2 regions of the Oceanimonas sp. CAM02 genome follow, and region 2 is predicted to be linked to the other one. Evidence: riboswitches for the same ligand, from Rfam matches in the RefSeq annotation. Region 2 holds a riboswitch; the other holds the start of a gene.
What was found. A riboswitch is a leader RNA that binds a small molecule or an ion and turns the genes downstream of it on or off. The one in region 2 is predicted to bind thiamine pyrophosphate.

Region 1 (10,008 bases), on a different contig from region 2:
ACTTCATATGCCCGGTGGATCAACACCACGGCAAAGGCAAGCACCCCAAAACTGATCACAATGGCGGTCAGGATCAACGCCTGCGGCAGCGGATCGGCAATGGCTTTCACCGGTACGCTCAGCCCCTGCGGAATCAGAGGTGGCGCGCCCCGCACCAGACCGCCGCTGGTAAAGATCAGCAGGTTAGCGGCATTCGACAGAATAATAAGGCCGATCACCAGTTTCACTACGCTGCGTCGCAGCATCATATAAAGCGCGGTGGCATAAAGGCCGCCCACCACAAAGGCAAACAGGTTTTCCATTTATTCCTCCACCTTGGCCAGGGACAGCATAATGGTGGTCACCACACCGATAACCACCAAAAATACACCGATATCAAAAAACAGCGGCGTACTCAGCTTGAGATCACCAATGCCAGGCAGCCACACTGTCCACCACTGGCTGGACAAAAACGGCTGACCTTTCAGCACCATGCCCACCACACCGCTGGCCAGCGCCAGCAGCAGACCACAACCCATCAGCAGCTGGCTTTCCACTCCCATCAGCTTGCGGGTGCTGCTGGCATCAAAGGCAAACATATGCAGAGCAAAGGCCCCGGATGCCACCAGGCCGGCAATGAAGCCACCGCCGGGTTCGTTATGGCCGCGCAGCAGCAGATACACCGCAAACAGCAGCAATAACGGCACCAGAAAGCGGGTGGCGGTCTGTAATATCAGAGACGAGCCTATCATCAGCGGTGTTCCTCCCAACGAAAGCGGATCATGGCGTTCACCCCGATGGCTGCCAGCGCCAGCACAAAAATTTCTCCAAGAGTATCCAGCGCCCGGTAGTCCACCAGGATCACGTTCACTATGTTGCGGCCATGGGCTATGTCATAGCTGTTAGCTATCAGGTAACTGCTGATGCCTTCGCCCAGCGAAGACTGGTTCACGGTTAACACCATCATGGTCACCAGCACACCAAATACACCGGCTACAGTCGCATCCCGCCAGCGGGTGCGCGTGCTGGAAAGATCCTGAAAACCGGGCAGACGGAACAGCACCAGTACCAGCAGAATGACCGTCAGGGTTTCTACCAATATCTGAGTAATAGCCAGATCCGGCGCACTGAAAAACACATAAATCAGCGCCATGGAAAAGCCCAGCACACTTACCGCGGCCACGGCTCCCAGACGCAGATGAGTGGAGCAGACATAAATGACCGCCACCATCATCAGCAGACTGATCACCACTTCGTAGAGATAAACCCCTTCAAACGACAGTGAGTAGATAAAGGCGTCATGCGCCCAGAAGGCATATATCAGCAGACCTATGGTAGTCAGCAGTATGGTCATGATGTAGTTGGTCATGTAGCCGTTCTGCAGGACATGGGTCTGCCAGCGGGCCAGCCGCACCAGGCCGTCCATCATATGCTCATAGCCCCGTTCCGGACCGTAGGCCAGTGGATACAGCACCTTGCCCAGCGGCTGATAAATACGGCTCCAGCGACGGTACAGCAATCCCCCGGCCACCAGCGCGGCAGCACTGAACAGCAGCGGCAGATTAATGCCGTGCCACAGCGCCAGATCCAGATTTCCCGCCGGTGCCCCGCTGATGGCAGTGACCGCCGCCGCCAGCAGCGGCTCAGCCAGGCCGGGCAACAACCCCAGCACCAGACTTAAGACTGCCAGCGCACTAAAGCCCAGACGCATGGCAAGGGGAGCTTCGTGAGGCGTTTTTGGAGTGGGTTTCAGCTTGCCGAAGAAAGGTTTGATGGCCACCAGGGCACTGGCAGCCACAATAGCCACAGCCGTGACCAATGCCAGCACCACCAGCAGCACAGACAGGGCGCGGGCACCCAAGGCCGCCTCAAACATCAGCTCTTTGGCAATAAAACCAAACAGCGGCGGTATACCCGCCAGTGACAAGGCCGCCACCCATAAAAACAGCGCCGTATGCGGCATATGGGCACGCAAGCCGCCCAGCTCGCGCACATCCTTGGTACCGGTGGCATGATCCAGGGTACCGGCAGCCATAAAGAGCGCGCCTTTGTACAACGCATGAGCCAGCAGAAAAATCATGGCCGCTTTCAGCGCCACCGGCGTGCCGATGCCAATCAGCATGGTCAGTGTGCCCAGCGCCATAATAGTGGAATAGGCCAGAATGCGTTTCAGATCTGTGCTGCATACCGACATGAGGGCACCCACCGTCATGGTAACAGCCCCCAATACCGACAGCGTCAGCATCCAGGCATCATGGCCCGCCATGACAGGCTGCAGCCGGGCCATCAGAAACACGCCCGCCTTAACCATGGTGGCGGAATGCAAATAGGCGCTGACCGGCGTGGGCGCGGCCATGGCATTGGGCAGCCAGAAGTGAAACGGGAACTGCGCCGACTTGGTGAAGGTGCCCGCCAGGATCAATATCATCATGGGCAAAAACAGCGGATGCTGTTGCAGTGCAGGGCCCTGCGCCAGCACCTCGGTCAGCTCATAGCTGCCGGCCATCCAGCCCAGCATGATCAGGCCTGTCATCAGTGCCAGGCCGCCACCCATGGTGACAAACAAGCCCTGCAGCGCCGCCTTGCGCGACTTTTCCTGCTCATGGTTAAAACCAATCAGCAGATAGGAAGTAATACTGGTCAGCTCCCAGAACACAAACAACCCGATCAAATTGCTACAGAGCACGACTCCCAGCATGGCGCTCATAAAGGCCAGCAGGTACATCAGCAGCTTGTGCCTGTCCTTGTTGCCCTCCAGATAGCGGCCGCCGTAGATCAGAATAAAGGTACCAATACCGGTGATCAGCAGCGCAAACATCAGGCTGAGGCCGTCGAGCAGAAAACTCAGGCCGATATCAAGACTGGGAATCCACTGATAGTGAAACTGAAGCGTCTCACCCGCGGTAATGAGAGGCCAGAAACCGGCAAAATAAACAAACAGACTCGCGGGTAATACCGCCAGAAACCAGCCAATATACTGGCCCAGCCGGGAGCTCAACATGGGCACCAGGGCGGCGAGAACAAAACCTGCCAAAACGGCAACAAGCATACGCAAGGCTCCTTTTCAGGCCCGTTCAGGGGCGTAAGGATCGGCAAATAGAAAGGAGAGACTTAGAATGCAGACTATAGCAGTGACTTATTTCGATTAACGATCAATGCGTTAATTCGTTGTTATTGATTATCATCGCAAGGAATACTACAAGCCGCCCCGGCCGGACGCAAGCGGGCCGGGACATTTGCACTGTGTTCAGCGGGCAAAAAAATGCTCCACCGGCCCCCGGCCCTGCCCTACTTTCAGACGAGCGCCGGCTTCAATGGCTCTTTCGATATAATGCTTGGCAGACGCTACCGCCAGCTCAAGCTCCAGGCCCTGAGCCAAATAGGACGCCAATGCGCCGGACAGGGTGCAGCCGGTGCCATGGGTGTTGGCGGTAATCACGCGGGGAGTATCAAAACAGCGCACATCGGCACCGTTGATCAGCCAGTCGGGGCTGCGCGGCTCCTGCTGCAAAAAACCACCTTTCAGCAGCACAGCCCGGCACTCCAGCTCGCTCAGGGCAGCGATCAGCGGCTCCATTTCCCGCAGTGACGCGGGTATGTCCCTGCCGGTAAGGCAGGCAGCCTCCGGCAGATTGGGGGTGATCACATCCGCCAGCGGCAACAGCCGCTGTTTGAGACTGTTCACTGCGTCAGGAGCCAGCAGCATATCGCCGTTGGCACTGACCATGACCGGGTCCACTACCAGGTGCTGAGGCCGGTAGGCCTCAAGCGCGTCAGCCACCGTATTAATGGTATCTGCATCACCCAGCATACCTACCTTGACCGCAGCTACCGGCAGATCACTGAATACCGCCTCCAGCTGGGCGCGAATCATATCCTGGGGAACCGGATGTACCGCCGAGACTTTTTGCGTGTTCTGAGCGGTAATGGCGGTAATCACCGAACAAGCGTAACCGCCAGTGGCGGAGATGGCTTTAATGTCGGCCTGAACGCCGGCACCGCCGCCGCTGTCGGAGCCGGCAATGGAAAGAATAATGGCTTTGCTGCTGTGCATGTCCTTATGGTCCTTTATCTGGGCGTGAAAACCATAAGGCCACAGCCATCGGTTCCCTACGCCAGTATGAGCTGGATCAGGTTCAACGGGTTCGGCAACAATTGCCATCTCGGCCTTTCGGCACCCCGACCAATGACAGAAATCATACCCAGCCCACCGTTTAATTGCCAGCCGGCAGAGTTGAAACACACCAACTGTAATTTAGTAACATAAATTTTTTGTTGTATACAAAAGAAGAGGTGGATTGCAGGCAAAAAAAACGCCCTCAGCTAAAAACGCTGAAGGCGGCCTGAGCAGCATATTAATAAAATGCAAAAAGCTTGGCAGCATGGACTACTGCCTCTGTACCTGCTGCCACTATAACGTAAGTTTATTTCACTATCGTTATTTTTTATCGCATTAGTGAGCCTGATCCCAGTTATCACCCACACCGGCTTCCACCAGCAGCGGCACATCCAGACTGGCCGCCTGCTGCATCAGTTCGCAAATTTTCTGCCGGTAATCTTCTGCCTTGTCTTCGCGAATTTCAAATACCAGTTCATCGTGAACCTGCATCAGCATACGCACATCGTCTTCGGGTAACTGTGTTATCCAGTCGTTTACCAGCACCATGGCTTTTTTAATGATATCGGCCGCCGTGCCCTGCATGGGAGCGTTGATAGCGGCGCGCTCAGCGCCCTTGCGCCGGGCACCGTTTTTGGATTTGATCTCCGGCAGATACAGGCGACGGCCAAACAGGGTGGACACATAGCCCAGCTCGCTGGCCTGCTCGCGGGTTTCTTCCATATAGCGCAGCACACCCGGATAACGTTCAAAGTAGATATTCATGTATTCCTGGGCTTCATTCCGGCCAATGCCCAGCTGACGGGCCAAACCAAAAGCGCTCATGCCGTAGATCAGGCCAAAGTTAATGGCTTTGGCCCGGCGGCGCTGTTCGCTGGTCACCGCTTCAAGATCCACACCAAACACCTCGGCGGCGGTGGCCCTGTGAATATCCTGACCTTCAGCAAAGGCCGTGAGCAGTCCCTTGTCCTGAGACAGATGCGCCATAATGCGCAGCTCTATCTGGGAGTAGTCTGCCGCTACCAGCTTGTAGCCCTTTTCAGCCACAAAGGCCTGGCGAATGCGGCGTCCTTCCGGTGTGCGGATGGGAATGTTCTGCAGGTTGGGATCTGACGACGACAACCGGCCGGTGGCAGTATTAGCCTGATGATAAGAGGTATGCACCCGGCCGCTGTGCTCATTCATCATCTGGGGCAGCTTGTCGGTATAAGTGGACTTGAGCTTGCTAAGTACCCGGTATTCCATCAGTAATTTGGGCAAGGGGTAATCCAGCGCCAGCTCCTGCAGTACTTCTTCGGCGGTAGAAGGCGCACCCTTGGGCGTTTTTTTGATCACCGGCAGTTCCAGCCTGGTGAACAGAATCTCGCCAAGCTGCTTGGGAGAGCTGAGATTAAAGGGCTCACCGGCGAGTTCGTGGGCTTCCAGCTCCAGCTCTTTCAGCCGTTTGGCAATTTCATCACTCTGAATGGCCAGCAGCTTGCCGTCGATGCGCACGCCTGTGTATTCCATTCCGGCAAGAATGGGTACCAGCGGCATTTCAATGTCATTAAATACGCTTTCAAGAGATGGCTCGGCAGCCAGTTTTTCCGCCAGGTGATGGTGCAGCCGCAGAGTAATGTCAGCATCTTCCGCCGCATAGGGCCCGGCCTGCTCCAGTGGGATCTGGTTAAAGGTCAGCTGCTTGGCTCCCTTGCCGGCAATGGCTTCAAACGGTGTGGTGCTGTGATTAAGGAAAAATGCCGCCAGGCTGTCCATATCGTGCCGGGTCTGCACCGAGTTGAGTGCATAAGACTCCAGCATGGTATCGAGCAGCGTGCCCTTCATGTGAATGCCGTGATTTTTCAGCACATTGATATCGTACTTCAGATTCTGACCCAGTTTGATGCGGCTCTCATCTTCCAGTAACGGCTTGAGCGCACCGAGCACGGTTTCTTCGCTCAGCTGCTCGGGTGCATCCAGATAATCGTGACCAAAAGGCACATAGGCCGCCTGTCCGGCTTCTACTGCAAATGATACCCCTACCACACGGGCATCCCGGTAGCTGAGACTGGTAGTCTCGGTATCAAAGGCAAACAGAGGCGCGGCTTCCAGCTTTTTAATCCACGCATTCAGCTGCGCCTGCTCGGTCACCAGCTGATAATCGGTTTCCATAGCCGCCGCCACTGGCGCTTCTTCCTGAGTGGCGGGATCCAGCTCAGCCAGCAGATTACGGAATTCAAACTCTTGATAAAGAGCGCGCAAGGCCTCGGTATCGGGCTCGCTTTGCTGCAGATCCGCCGGCCCCACGTCCAGCTCCACATCTGTCTTGATGGTAGCCAGGGTATAAGACAGCCGTACCTGCTGCTCGTGCTCGACGAACTTGGCGGCAAACGACTTGGATCCGCGAAAGCCCAGCTCGGCAATTTTGTCGGTATTGGCGGCAATGTCGTTGATGGAGCCCAGCCCCTGCAGCAGCGCCAGTGCCGTTTTCTCACCCACACCGGGCATGCCGGGAATGTTGTCTACCTTGTCGCCTACCAGCGCCAGCAGATCGATAATCAGCTCCGGCGGCACACCAAATTTTTCCACCACGCCGTCCCGATCGAGAAAGCTGTTTTTCATGGTATCCATCAGCAGCACATGATCCGATACCAGCTGGGCCATGTCCTTGTCACCGGTACTGATCACTACATCCAGCTGCTGCTCGGTGGCCTGCCGGGCCAGGGTGCCAATCACATCGTCTGCTTCCACTCCTTCTTCGATCAGCAGGGGCAATCCCATGGCACGGATAATGTCGTGAATGGGCTTAATTTGCTCACGCAGATCATCCGGCATGGACGGCCGCTGCGCCTTGTATTCGGGATAGATCTCATCGCGAAAGGTTTTGCCCTTGGCGTCGAATACCACTGCTACTCTTGAGTCGGGAAACTGCTTGTGTAGGCTGCGCAGCATATTGGTAACCACACGAATGGCACCGGTGGGCCGGCCATCGCTGGTGCGCAGATCCGCTTGCTGAGAAGCAAAATAGGCACGATAAAGATAAGAGGATCCATCAACCAGGATCAGGGGTTTGGCAGGAATGGCAACCATGGCGTCTTCTCGTTATTGCGTTGGCCGCTAGCATGCCACAGCAGGCCGCCGGACTCCACGGCAATGCCGGTTGATCCTGTGGATAACTCTGTGAAAGGATGATCCGATCCGGATCCAGGTAACTTAAATTAGTTGTTTTATTTCATAAGCTTATATTGTTAACCAGCGTATTGATAACAGATCCTGAATTGTGGAAAGTCGACAGTAATGAAATATTGCATCAGGATTAAACGCAATAAGGCTAGCACAAGCCGGCGGTTTTGCTGCCGGCATCATTAATTTCACACCAGTAAGGAGCACAACATGAAAAAAGTTGCCGTAATTCTGAGCGGCTGCGGCGTGTATGACGGCGCAGAAATTCACGAGGCGGTACTGTGCCTGCTGCACCTGGCCCGCAATGGTGCCCGCTATCAGTGCTTTGCTCCCGACAAGCCTCAGCATCATGTGCTGAACCATGCTTCCGGTGAAGAAAGTAGTGAACAGCGTAATGTGCTCACCGAAGCCGCCCGCATTGCCCGGGGTGACATACAGCCCCTCTCCGAGCTGAACGCCGACGATTTTGACGCCCTGCTGCTGCCCGGCGGCTTTGGTGTGGCCAAAAACCTGTGCAATTTTGCTTTTGAAGGAGCCGACTGCGAAGTAGACGACGAAGTACTGGCGGCCTGTAAAGGCTTTGCCCGGGCACGCAAGCCTGCCGGTTATTGCTGTATTGCTCCTGTGCTGATCCCCAAAGTGTATCCGGCCGGGGTAAAAGGCACAGTGGGCACAGACGCCGCCGTTGCCGACGCCTTTATGGCCATGGGCGGCGAACACATTGGCTGCGCCGTGACCGATATGGTAGAAGACGAACGCCACAAGGTGATCTCCACCCCCGCCTATATGCTGGCAAAAAACATTACCGAAGCCGACACCGGCATTGGCAAACTGGTGAAGCGCCTTTTAGAAATGTAACCCCAGCCTCTTGCTCCAGTCCCGATTTGTCGGGACACCCGTATCGCCTGTTAGCCCGCTTGCCCGAATAAATTCGGGCCTACAACACAAAAAAGGGCCGGCAATAAGCCGGCCTAAATACTCTGGAAGCAATGTGAGCAATGTCGTGCCTTCAAAAACGGTCGCGCCCTACTGCTGAATGGGGCCTTGTTTGGAAAGCAAGTTAACGATAATCGTTATCATTAATTATTGCAACCCCTATTCCTGTATTCTTCTGCACAGTAATTAACGGCTGGTTTGCAGTGCCGCTTGGTCGTCGCCAAGAATGCGACGGCTCAGGTATTTCAGCAGCAGACCATAGGCGGGCACAAACAGTCCCAGGCTGAACACCAGTTTGAAGCCGTAGTCCACCCAGGCTATTTCTACCCAGTGCTCGGCCATAAAGGGATCCGGCGAGCGCCAGAATGCCAGGCTGAAAAAGGCCAGGGTATCAACCAGGTTACCGAAAATGGTGGAGCAGGTGGGGGCCACCCACCAGGCCTTGATTTGCCTCAACCGGTTAAACACCGACACATCCATAATCTGCCCCAGCACATAGGCCATAAAGCTGGCCAGGGCGATACGGGCCACAAACAGATTGAATTCTGTCAGCGATCCCAGGCCCTGATAGCTGGCCTCGAAAAACAGCACCGACAGCACATAAGAGCTGACCAGCGCCGGCAGCATGACCGCAAAAATAATACGCCGGGCCAGATCAGCACCAAAAATCCGCACCGTCAGATCCGTGGCCAGGTAAATAAAAGGAAAGCTGAGTGCGCCCCATGTGGTATGAAAACCAAACAGGGTAAAGGGCAGCTGCACCAGATAGTTACTGGCAGCAATCACGGCAATATGGAACAAAGACAGGCGTATCAGCGCCGAGCGGTACTGTTGAGCGGAGATCATGTATCACCTTTTTGATAAATGGGGTTAGGGAACCCATTGCGGGTCAGCAATGAAAAACCGCCGCATTCTAGCGGTTTTTTAGCCACTTGTCTTCATTTGAAGTAAAAAGCCCGGCCTGATTACCTGCGGTTCCACTGTGCGGTGAGCCAGAGCGCCACGGCTTCATCCTGTGCATTTAATGCTTCCAGCCAGGCGCAATCGCTATAATGCTGAAAGCACAGAAACAGCCGGCTGCCTTCAAAATCCACCAGCCACTGGTGATAATCGGCACCTGCTTCCCGCTCCAGCACGATCAGCTCCAGTGCCCGGGCCAACGCATTGGCCCAGTCGGGAAAGGTTTCAATGCTTAAACTGGTATCGCTTTTTAATGGGTTCATCATCAGGAACTGCATGAAATACAAAGGGATGCCGCCCACTCCGGGGCCGGCTCGGCATAGTGCTCAAACCCCGGTTGCTCATCAAAGGGCGCGGCCAGCAGCTGCAACAGGGTATCGGCTTCGGCCATATCGCCCTGCTCCGCCTGCTCAATGGCGCGCTGAGCCAGATGGTTGCGCAACACGTATTTGGGGTTGACCGCGTCCATGGCTGCCCGGCGCTCGGCCTGAGTGCGGTTTTCCTGCGCCAGTCTTGCCCGGTAGCGGGCAAACCAGTCCTGCCAGGCATCAGGGGCGGGCAACAAGGCCAGCAAGCTTTTCGGCAGCTCGCCCTCGGATTCAAGCAGCGCCAGCCGCCGAAACCAGCAGCTGTAATCCACTTTATGTTCGGCCATCAGGCTGAACATGTCCCGAAACAGGGCCGGATCTTCTTCCCGCCACTGCTCAAGCCCCAGTTTTTGTCGCATCAGTTCAGAATAGCGGCTCAGCAGGGCATGCTCATATTTGCCCAGCGACTGCTGCAGGGTTTCCAGCTCAATATGGCCAGACAGCGCCTGGGCCAGCCGCTGCAAATTCCACAGCCCCACCGCCGGC
Region 2 (10,008 bases):
CAGGGGGCAATGGGGTCTTCCACGCCGGCAATCACTTCCACCACATCAGCAAAAAAGCCATTGTCTTTCAGGGCGTGACGCTTGAGATCCGCCAGCACCCAGTCGCCATCTTTCAGGTCCTTGTCGTTCATCCCCTTGATGGTGCGAGCCTTGATGGCGTCTTTCATCAGCGGGTGATCGGGCACAATATTGAGCCGGTCACGGAACCACTTCACCCGGGCCACAAAGCGGGTCAGGCCGGGCTCGATCAGGGTCTCGGGCTCCACCATCTCCTTGTCGTTCTCGGTGCGCAGCACGGCGGTAATGTGATCGCCATGCATCACCTTTTTCATGTGAGGGGGCGGAATGAAATAGCTTTCCTTGTCACTGACTTCGAGAAAGCCGAAGCCCTTGGAGGTGCCTTTGACCATGCCTTCCTTGGTGGGAAGGGTGTCGCGGATTTGTTGCTTGAGCTGAGCCAGCAGGGGATTGTCTTGAAACATGTGTTTGGGAACCTGTCGAAATATCGGCCTGACTATACGGATTTACCCGCATAATGCCAAGAAAACCTTGCCTTTTGCACCAATTTGGTGCGCATTTTATGGCGGTTTTATAAACAGTCCGGGCCGTAAATCAGGGTGAGGTTTTGCGCCTGCGGCTGCCCTTCCGTATTCACGCCGTTGTGCAGCAAATAACGCAGGCCGTCGACCTGAGCCGGGCTGTCCGGTGTCAGCTCCCCCGCCAGTTGTGCAATATGCTGATTGGCCAGGCCGCTTTCCAGATTGCCCGCCAGCATCACCTGCAGCCCTTGCGCTAGTGCCGTATTGGCCCATTGCCGGCACAGAGGCGGCTCGCCCAGCAGGGAGGGGCGCAGTACCAGTGCTTTCAGCCCTTCAAACACCGCCGGGAGTTTACCGCCACAGCGATCAGCACTGATGGCCACCGGCCAGCCATGTCGTTGGGCAAGCGTCTGAGTGTCGGCCGCGCTGGCACCGGGGTCCAGCAGCCAGTCGGTAGCGCGGCCACCGGTATGTCGCCACAGTTCAGCCAGCTGTACTTCGCTGAGCCGGCCGCCGGCATCCAGCACCAGCCTGAGGCCGGGCACCAGAATGGACAGCTCGCGCACCAGGCCGGCGTCAAGCTGCACATCGCCGGTCAGGGTCAGCCAGGCTTGAACAGGGTGCTCCCTGCGGCAGCGCCAGGCACGAATAATGGCTTCGCGCTCGCCTTCCAGCAGCGGCAGGCTGGGAGCGGGTGCTGCTGTGAGTGGCGTGAGCGCGCAACCCAGTCCAAAGCGCACCCAGGGTGAGGTGGCTGTATGCTCAAGGCCTTGTTCCAGCCGCGCGCAGGCGGTCAGCAGTTCGGTTTCTGTTGCTGCTATATCGGCGGTGACCGGGGGTGCCACCTCGCCCCAGTGACCGTTAATACATATATACAAGCCACGGCGGCGGCGCACGGCAACGCCGTCGATCACTTTTTCTTTGGTCAGCGGCAGGGCATAACGATATACGGAAACAGACATAAACAGGCGCTCTCATACTTATTTTCACATAAAGGTAACATGCCGACACAGTAAGCAACAGCGGTGTTTATTGAGTATCATGGAGCGCTTTATATAAGCGGAATTGTGTTTGTGATGCCCCTGAACATCTGGCTGCTGGCCATTCGGCCCAAAACCCTGCCGCTGGCGGTGGCTTCCATTGTGTTGGGAGCCGCCAGTGCCGGCACTGTAAATGTTGGTGTGCTGGCCCTGGCCCTGCTCACGGCCTTGTTACTGCAGATTCTGTCGAATCTGGCCAACGATTACGGTGACGGTCTGCGTGGCACAGATGGCCATGAGCGCACCGGCCCGGTACGAGTGCTGGCCTCGGGGCAAGTGTCGGTGGCTCAGCTGCGCCGGGCCATAGTAGTGGTGATTTTACTGGCTCTGACAAGCGGACTGGCGCTGCTGACCCTGGCGTTGGGTCACGACCTTGCCGCCTGGCTGGGCTTTTTGCTGCTGGGGGCATTATCTGTGCTGGCGGCGCTGGGCTACACCCTGGGCCGGCGGCCCTATGGTTATTCCGGGCTGGGCGATGCGGCAGTATTTGTGTTCTTTGGTCCGGTGGCGGTGCTGGGCACTGGCTGGCTGATGCGGCCGGAGCTTGCCGCTGCCGGCAGCTGGGCGGCGCTGGTGGCAGGCTTGCTGTCGATGGCGGTGCTCAATATCAACAATATTCGTGACCTGGCGGGTGATGCTCAGGCGGGCAAACACACGCTTGCTTTACGGCTGGGGCTGCCCCGGGCACGGGCCTGGCAGGCCGGGCTGCTGGCGTTGGCGGTGCTGGCAGCCGAACGGCTGATGACCGGCTGGGGGTATCTGGCGCTGCTGGGGCTGTGGCCGCTTGCCCAAGGGCTGAAGCTGGTGCTGACCCGGGAAGGCACCGAGCTGAACCGGGCACTGGCGCTCACTGCCAAAGGTACCCTGATTCTGACCGTGGGTCTGGCATTGGGGCTGGTAACGTCCTGAGTGGTTTATGCAAAAAAGTAACGGCCCGGTGCCATTTTGGCTGTTGCCTGGCAATGAATCATCTTTGCTTTTGTGAACTCGGTCTGGTTATACTGCGACCATCTTGTCGGAGTGCCCTCATGGGGCTGAGACCGCGAAAGCGGGATCCGTTGAACCTGATCAGGCTAATACCTGCGAAGGGAAGCAAGTAAAGAACCCGCCACCGGATGTAGGCAGTTCTTTATCAACACTCCCGACAAGCATTTCACCAAATGGACGCAAAAGTGAGATTGCTATGTCAACAAAAGTAAACCGTCGTGAAGTTCGCAGCCAGGCCCAGGAATATATTCACAACCTGAAGGGCGAACCCTTTCCGAATTCCTCCCGCATTTATCTCGACGGCTCACGCCCCGACATAAAAGTCGCCATGCGCGAAATCGCCCTGGCCGACAGCTACAAGGGCGGCACTGAAGAAAACCCGATTTTCGAGCCCAACGATCCGGTACCGGTATACGATACCTCAGGTGCCTATGGTGATCCCGAGTCTGAAATTGATGTGCGCAAGGGTCTGCACCAGCTGCGCCGGGACTGGATTCTGGAGCGTAACGACACCGTAGAGCTGGAAAGCGTCACCTCCGAGTTTACTCAGCAGCGCATGGCCGACGATGGCCTGGATCACCTGCGCTTTGAGCACCTGCCCAAGCCGCGCAAGGCCAAGGCCGGTCAGTGCGTGACCCAGATGCACTACGCCCGCAAAGGCATTATCACTCCCGAGATGGAATACATCGCCATTCGCGAAAACATGGGCCGTGAGCGGGTGCGGGACGAACTGCTGCTCAGGCAGCACAAGGGCGAGAGCTTTGGTGCCAATCTGCCGGAAAACATCACCCCAGAATTTGTGCGCAAGGAAGTGGCCGAAGGCCGCGCCATCATTCCCGCCAACATCAACCACCCGGAAGCCGAGCCCATGATCATCGGCCGCAACTTCCTGGTGAAGATCAACGCCAACATCGGCAACTCGGCAGTGACCTCTTCCATTGAAGAAGAAGTGGAAAAACTGGTGTGGTCCACCCGCTGGGGTGCCGACACCGTCATGGATCTGTCCACCGGCCGCTACATTCACGAAACCCGTGAGTGGATTTTGCGCAACAGCCCGGTTCCCATCGGCACCGTGCCCATCTACCAGGCCCTGGAAAAAGTGAACGGCGTGGCCGAAGACCTGAACTGGGAAGTGTTCCGCGACACTCTGATCGAGCAGGCCGAGCAGGGCGTGGACTACTTCACCATTCACGCCGGCGTGCTGCTGCGCTATGTGCCCATGACCGCCAAGCGGGTGACCGGCATTGTGTCCCGCGGTGGCTCCATCATGGCCAAGTGGTGCCTCACTCACCACAAGGAAAGCTTCCTCTACGAGAACTTCCGTGAAATCTGTGAAATCTGTGCCGCTTACGATGTGTCCCTGTCACTGGGTGACGGCATGCGTCCGGGCTCGGTGGCCGATGCCAACGACGAGGCTCAGTTCGCCGAACTGCATACGCTGGGTGAGCTGACCAAGATCGCCTGGGAATACGACGTGCAGGTGATCATTGAAGGCCCGGGTCACATTCCCATGCACATGATCAAGCGCAACATGGAAGAGCAACTCGAGCACTGCCACGAAGCGCCTTTCTATACCCTTGGCCCGCTGACCACCGACATCGCCCCGGGTTACGACCACTTCACCTCTGGTATCGGTGCGGCGCTGATCGGCTGGTACGGCTGTGCCATGCTCTGTTACGTTACTCCCAAGGAGCACTTGGGGCTGCCCAACAAGGAAGACGTGAAGCAGGGTCTGATCACCTACAAGATCGCCGCCCATGCCGCCGATCTGGCCAAGGGCCACCCGGGCGCGCAAATTCGTGACAACGCCATGTCCAAGGCGCGTTTCGAGTTTCGCTGGCACGATCAGTTCAACCTGGCGCTGGATCCGGAAACCGCCCGGGAATATCACGACGAAACCCTGCCTCAGGAATCGGGCAAGGTGGCGCACTTCTGCTCCATGTGCGGACCCAAGTTCTGCTCCATGAAGATCACTCAGGACGTGCGCGACTACGCCGCCAGCCTGGAAAACAACATAGCAGTGCAGCTGGTGGGTATGGACGGCCAGCCTGAAATCGTACAGGCCGGCATGGCGAAAATGTCGGAAGAATTCAAGAAACGCGGCGGTGAGCTCTATCACCAGGCCGATAAACTGGAGCAAGAAACTCTATGACCAAACCCATCGTCTGGACCATAGCCGGTTCCGACTCGGGTGGCGGAGCCGGCATTCAGGCCGATCTGCACACCATTCATGCACTGGGCGGCCACGGCTGCTCAGTCATCTCCGCCATTACCGCTCAGAACTCGGTGTCGGTATCCATGGTGGAGCCGGTATTGATGCAGGCCTTTACCAGCCAGCTGGTTTCTCTGTCTACCGATATGCAGGCCGCCGCCATCAAGGTGGGCCTGCTGCCGGGCGGACTGCGCGCCGAGGTGCTGGCGCGCTACCTCAAGGAATATCGCCGCCAGTGGCAGCCTTATGTGGTGCTGGATCCGGTGGCCATTGCCAGCACCGGTCAGTCCATGGCAGAAGCCAACCTGCTGCCGGCCATCAAGGCTGATCTGCTGCCGGAAGTGGACCTGATCACCCCCAACGCCGTTGAGCTGGAAGCCTTGTCGGGCATAACGCCCGACTCACCTCAGGCACTGCGTGCCGGTGCTGCCGCCCTGCGGGAAATGGGCGTAGGTGCTGTGCTGGTCAAGGGCGGCCATCTCGGCTGGACCGGCGACCAGTCCATCGACTTCTACAGTGACGGCGAGCGGGAAATCTGGCTGGCCAGCCCGCGCCTCGACACGCAGCACGGTCATGGCACCGGCTGTACCTTGTCCTCCGCCATTGCCACCGCCATGGCGCTGGATTATCCCATCGAGGATGCTCTGGTATTGGCCAAGGCCTACGTTAATCAGGGCCTGAAAGCCGCCGAAGGCATTGGTGCCGGTGCCGGTCCGGTGGCCCATCTGGGCTGGCCCACCAATCTGGATGACTTTCCTGCCGTGGTCATGCCCGGCAGCCCGCTGGCCGGGCAGCTGGGTATTGAAGGTCCGCACCCGAATGGCGCTTTTGCCGCCATGGACACCAACAAGCTCGGTCTGTACCCGGTGGTGACCACGGTTGCCTGGCTGGAGCGACTGCTGGAGCAGGGGGTTCGCACCCTGCAACTGCGCATCAAGGACAAGACCGATGCCGAGGTGGAAGCCGATATCAAGGCCGCGGTGGAGCTGGGCAAGCGTTATAACGCCCGGTTGTTTATCAACGATTACTGGCGGCTGGCCATTCAGCATGGTGCCTATGGTGTGCATCTGGGTCAGGAAGACATTGAAGTGGCGGATCTGGAAGCCATTCGGGTTGCCGGCCTCAAGCTGGGGCTGTCTACCCACGGCTATTACGAGATGCTGCGGGCCCGGGAGCTGCAGCCGTCTTATCTGGCGCTGGGGCATATTTTCCCTACCCGCACCAAAGACATGCCGTCCCGCCCGCAGGGCCTGGAGCGGCTTCATCGCTATGTGGCACTGATGCAGGACGAGTTCCCGCTGGTGGCCATTGGTGGCATCAGCAAGGACAGAGTGCCGCTGGTGGCGGAAACCGGCGTCGGCAGCATTGCACTGGTCACCGCCATTACCGAGGCGGCGGATCCGGATGCAGCCACGCAGGAACTGCTGCACATGGTGGAGGGCTAATCATGCTCAGCGATAGCGAATTCATGCGATACAGCCGGCATCTGCTGCTGGAAGAGGTGGGCGAGGAAGGTCAGCTCAGGCTGAAAAACGCCTCCGTGCTCATTGTGGGCCTGGGCGGGCTGGGCTCGCCGGCCTCTCAATATCTGGCGGCAGCCGGTGTGGGCACCCTCTGGCTGGCCGACTTCGATCAGATTGAGGTCAGCAACCTGCAGCGCCAGACCCTGTATGACGTCGACAGCCTGAAAATGGCCAAGGCCGAAGTGGCCCGGGAAAAGCTGCAAAAGCTCAACCCCGAGGTCGAGCTGGTGGCGGTGAATCAGAAAATGGACGAGCACAGTCTGGCCGGCTTTGTGGCCGAGGCAGACCTGGTGCTGGACTGCACCGACAACATGACGGTGCGCCAGGCTCTGAACGCCGCCTGCTACGCCGAGGGCAAGCCCCTGCTGGTGGGCGCGGCCATTCGCTTTGAAGGCCAGTTGCTGGCGCTGGATCCGTCCCGCGAGCATGGATGCTATCGCTGCCTGTATGGCCCTGAAATGGAAGAACGGCTGACCTGCAGCAACGCCGGTGTGATTGGCCCCGTGGTGGGCACCATCGGTTTGTTGCAGGCACTGGAAGCCATCAAGTATTTAGCCGGCACCGGCACTGTGCCCTGGGGTGAGCTCAAGCTGTTTGATGCCAAGGCCCACCGCTGGCACAGCCTTCGAGTGCCCAAGGACCCGGCCTGCCCGGTATGTGGAATCAAGGGGAGTGAGAACTGATGCACATAATTCTGAACGACGAACAACACCCGCTGACCGAGGGGACCACCCTGGCGCAGCTGCTGACCGAACTGGAGCAGGACAAACCCGGTGTGGCGGTGGCACTCAACCGTGAAGTGGTGGCACGCAGCCAGTGGGCGGAGCGTCAGCTTGCACCCAACGACAACATTACCCTGTTCCACGCCATTGCCGGAGGCTGATATGAGTCTGAAAATCGCCGATAAAACCTTTGAATCCCGTTTGTTTACCGGCACCGGCAAATATGCCAACGGCAAGCAGATGCAGCAGTCACTCACGGCCTCCGGCTCGCAGCTGGTGACCATGGCGCTGAAGCGTCTGGATCTGAAAAACCGTACCGATGACATTTTGCCGCCGCTGCTGGAAATGGGGGTGAACCTGCTGCCCAACACCTCCGGTGCCAAAGACGCAGACGAAGCCCTGTTCGCCGCCCGTCTGGCCCGGGAGGCCCTGGGCACCCACTGGCTCAAGCTGGAAATTCACCCGGATCCCAAGTACCTGCTGCCCGATCCCATTGAAACCCTCAAGGCTGCCGAGCAGCTGGTGAAGGAAGGTTTTGTGGTGCTGCCCTATTGCGGTGCTGATCCTGTGCTGTGCAAGCGGCTGGAAGAAGTGGGCTGTGCCGCCGTCATGCCGCTGGGTGCGCCCATTGGCTCCAACAAGGGTCTGGTCACTCACGACTTCCTCGAAATCATCATTGAGCAGAGCACTGTGCCTGTGGTGGTGGATGCGGGCATAGGTGCCCCCAGCCACGCTGCCTACGCCATGGAGCTGGGTGCCGACGCCGTGCTGGTGAACACCGCCATTGCCGTGGCCGGTGACCCGGTTGCCATGGGCGATGCCTTCCGCCGAGCGGTGATTGCCGGTCGCATGGGCTATGAAGCCGGTCTGGCCGGGCAAAGCCGGCAGGCTCAGGCGTCCAGTCCGCTGACGTCCTTCCTGGAGACCTTATGAGTTTCTTCGATGTCTGGTCATCCATGGACTGGGATGACATCAAAATGACCATCTACAGCAAGCGCGCCGCCGATGTGGAGCGGGCGCTGGCCAAGCCGAAGCGGGATTTGAACGACTTTATGGCGCTGATCTCGCCGGCGGCGGAGCCCTATCTAGAGCAAATGGCGCAGCAGTCTTATCAGCTGACCCGGCAGCGCTTTGGCAACACAGTGGGTTTTTACATTCCCCTGTATCTGTCCAACCTGTGCGCCAACGACTGCACCTATTGCGGTTTTTCCATGAGCAACCGGCTCAAGCGCAAAACTCTGAGCGCCGAGGAAATCGAGCAGGAATGCCTGGCGATCAAGGCCATGGGCTTTGATACCGTGTTGCTGGTGACCGGCGAGCACGAGGGCAAGGTGGGTCTGGAGTATTTCAAGCAAATGCTGCCCATCGTCAAGCGCCACTTCAGCTATGTGATGATGGAAGTGCAGCCGCTGTCTCAGGAAGAATACGCCGAGCTGCGCCAGTATGGCCTCGACAGTGTTATGGTGTATCAGGAAACCTACCAGCACCTGACCTACGACGAGCATCATATTCGCGGCAAGAAGAAGGACTTCCGCTGGCGGTTGGAAACCCCGGACCGCCTGGGCAAGGCCGGCATCGATAAAATCGGCCTGGGCGCGCTGTACGGTCTGGAAGACTGGCGTACCGACAGCTTTTACACCGCCTCGCACCTGCGTTACCTGCAGAAGCACTACTGGAAGACCCGCTACTCGGTGTCCTTCCCGCGGCTGCGCCCCTGCACCGGCGGCCTGCAGCCCAAGTCGATCATGACCGACCGTCAGCTGGTGCAGCTGATCTGCGCCTACCGCATGCTCGACGGCGAGCTGGAGCTGAGCCTGTCTACCCGGGAGGCCCAGGAGTTCCGAGACAAGGTGATTCCGCTCGGAGTCACCAGCATCAGCGCCGGCTCCAAAACCCAGCCCGGCGGCTATGTGGACAACGTCAAGGAAGAGCTGGAACAGTTTGAAATTGACGACGACCGCAGCCCCGCCGAAGTGGCCCAGGCCATTGCCGCCACCGGCCTGCAGCCGGTATGGAAGGACTGGGACAACAGCTACTCTGCAAGCCGCTGAAGCTTGAAGCCGTAAGCTGACAGCCAAGCGGCCCGCGGCTTGAAGACGCCGTGGTACGAAGCATCAGTGCGGTTGCACTCCGCCGACACGCTTCGAGCCCATCCATGGGACGCTCGGCACATGCCGTCCATGGCATGTGACGGTCGGCTACGGCAATCCCCACTGCTGCTTCGAGAGTCTATGAGCTGGCTGTCAGCTATTAGCGGCTGCAGGCACAATGCCGTGCCTGCAGCCTTTTTGTTTTACTTACACTTAAAGCTGATCGCTGACAGCTCCTGCAGGGTGAACGACGAACCGGGTCGCCGATGCAAATACAAGCATGGCGGTTGCCATGGGCAAGGTCTAGAATGGTCGTTTTTATCAAACTGCCCGAGGCTGCATGAACAACACACACAGCAAGGTGATCGGCTACATTCTGTGGATCTTCGGGTTCATGGGCGCTCACCGCTTTTACTATGGCCGTCCCGTCAGCGGCACCCTCTACTTCTTTACCCTTGGCCTGTTCTTTATCGGCTGGATTGTGGACTTGTTTCTTATTCCGTCCATGGACCGGGATGCTGATCAGCGCTACGCCACCGGCCCCAAAGACTACAGCCTGACCTGGATACTGATGACCTTTCTCGGCATCTTTGGCCTGCACCGGCTCTATCTGGGTAAGTGGGTCACCGCCATTATCTGGTTCCTCACTGGCGGCCTGTTCCTGATCGGCTATCTCTACGATTACTGCACTCTCAATACCCAGATCGACGAGGTTAACCGCCGTTCACGCCGCTTTGGCTGATTTATTTCAGATTTTATACAAAAGCGCCATCAGGCGCTTTTTTTCTGTCTCAAAAACCTCATAAACTGAGACAGTCGGACCCAAATATAGTAATGTTATCTCAATTGTTTCCTTTTTTGAGATAGCGTCATGATCAAGATACCGCCGCCGTCC

Region 1: it holds a riboswitch for thiamine pyrophosphate, as region 2 does, so the genes downstream of both, thiD (bifunctional hydroxymethylpyrimidine kinase/phosphomethylpyrimidine kinase) here and thiC (phosphomethylpyrimidine synthase ThiC) in region 2, are expected to answer to the same signal.

The regions. Positions count from the first base shown of each region.
Region 1 is NZ_JAWJBK010000005.1:24,824-34,831, forward strand. It holds gene R0I78_RS01635 (Na+/H+ antiporter subunit C) at 1-302, opposite strand, end outside; gene R0I78_RS01640 (Na+/H+ antiporter subunit B) at 303-731, opposite strand; gene R0I78_RS01645 (putative monovalent cation/H+ antiporter subunit A) at 731-3,028, opposite strand; gene thiD (bifunctional hydroxymethylpyrimidine kinase/phosphomethylpyrimidine kinase) at 3,227-4,033, opposite strand; TPP riboswitch at 4,070-4,171, opposite strand; gene polA (DNA polymerase I) at 4,433-7,165, opposite strand; gene elbB (isoprenoid biosynthesis glyoxalase ElbB) at 7,469-8,116, shown strand; gene R0I78_RS01665 (7-cyano-7-deazaguanine/7-aminomethyl-7-deazaguanine transporter) at 8,381-9,040, opposite strand; gene R0I78_RS01670 (DUF3630 family protein) at 9,160-9,420, opposite strand; gene R0I78_RS01675 (protein adenylyltransferase SelO) at 9,420-10,008, opposite strand, start outside.
Region 2 is NZ_JAWJBK010000038.1:21,368-31,375, reverse strand. It holds gene R0I78_RS13830 (exoribonuclease II) at 1-482, opposite strand, end outside; gene R0I78_RS13825 (o-succinylbenzoic acid (OSB) synthetase) at 590-1,501, opposite strand; gene menA (1,4-dihydroxy-2-naphthoate octaprenyltransferase) at 1,616-2,488, shown strand; TPP riboswitch at 2,586-2,688, shown strand; gene thiC (phosphomethylpyrimidine synthase ThiC) at 2,763-4,718, shown strand; gene thiE (thiamine phosphate synthase) at 4,715-6,223, shown strand; gene R0I78_RS13805 (molybdopterin-synthase adenylyltransferase MoeB) at 6,226-6,984, shown strand; gene thiS (sulfur carrier protein ThiS) at 6,984-7,184, shown strand; gene R0I78_RS13795 (thiazole synthase) at 7,186-7,956, shown strand; gene thiH (2-iminoacetate synthase ThiH) at 7,953-9,074, shown strand; gene R0I78_RS13785 (NINE protein) at 9,454-9,855, shown strand; gene R0I78_RS13780 (Fic family protein) at 9,985-10,008, shown strand, end outside.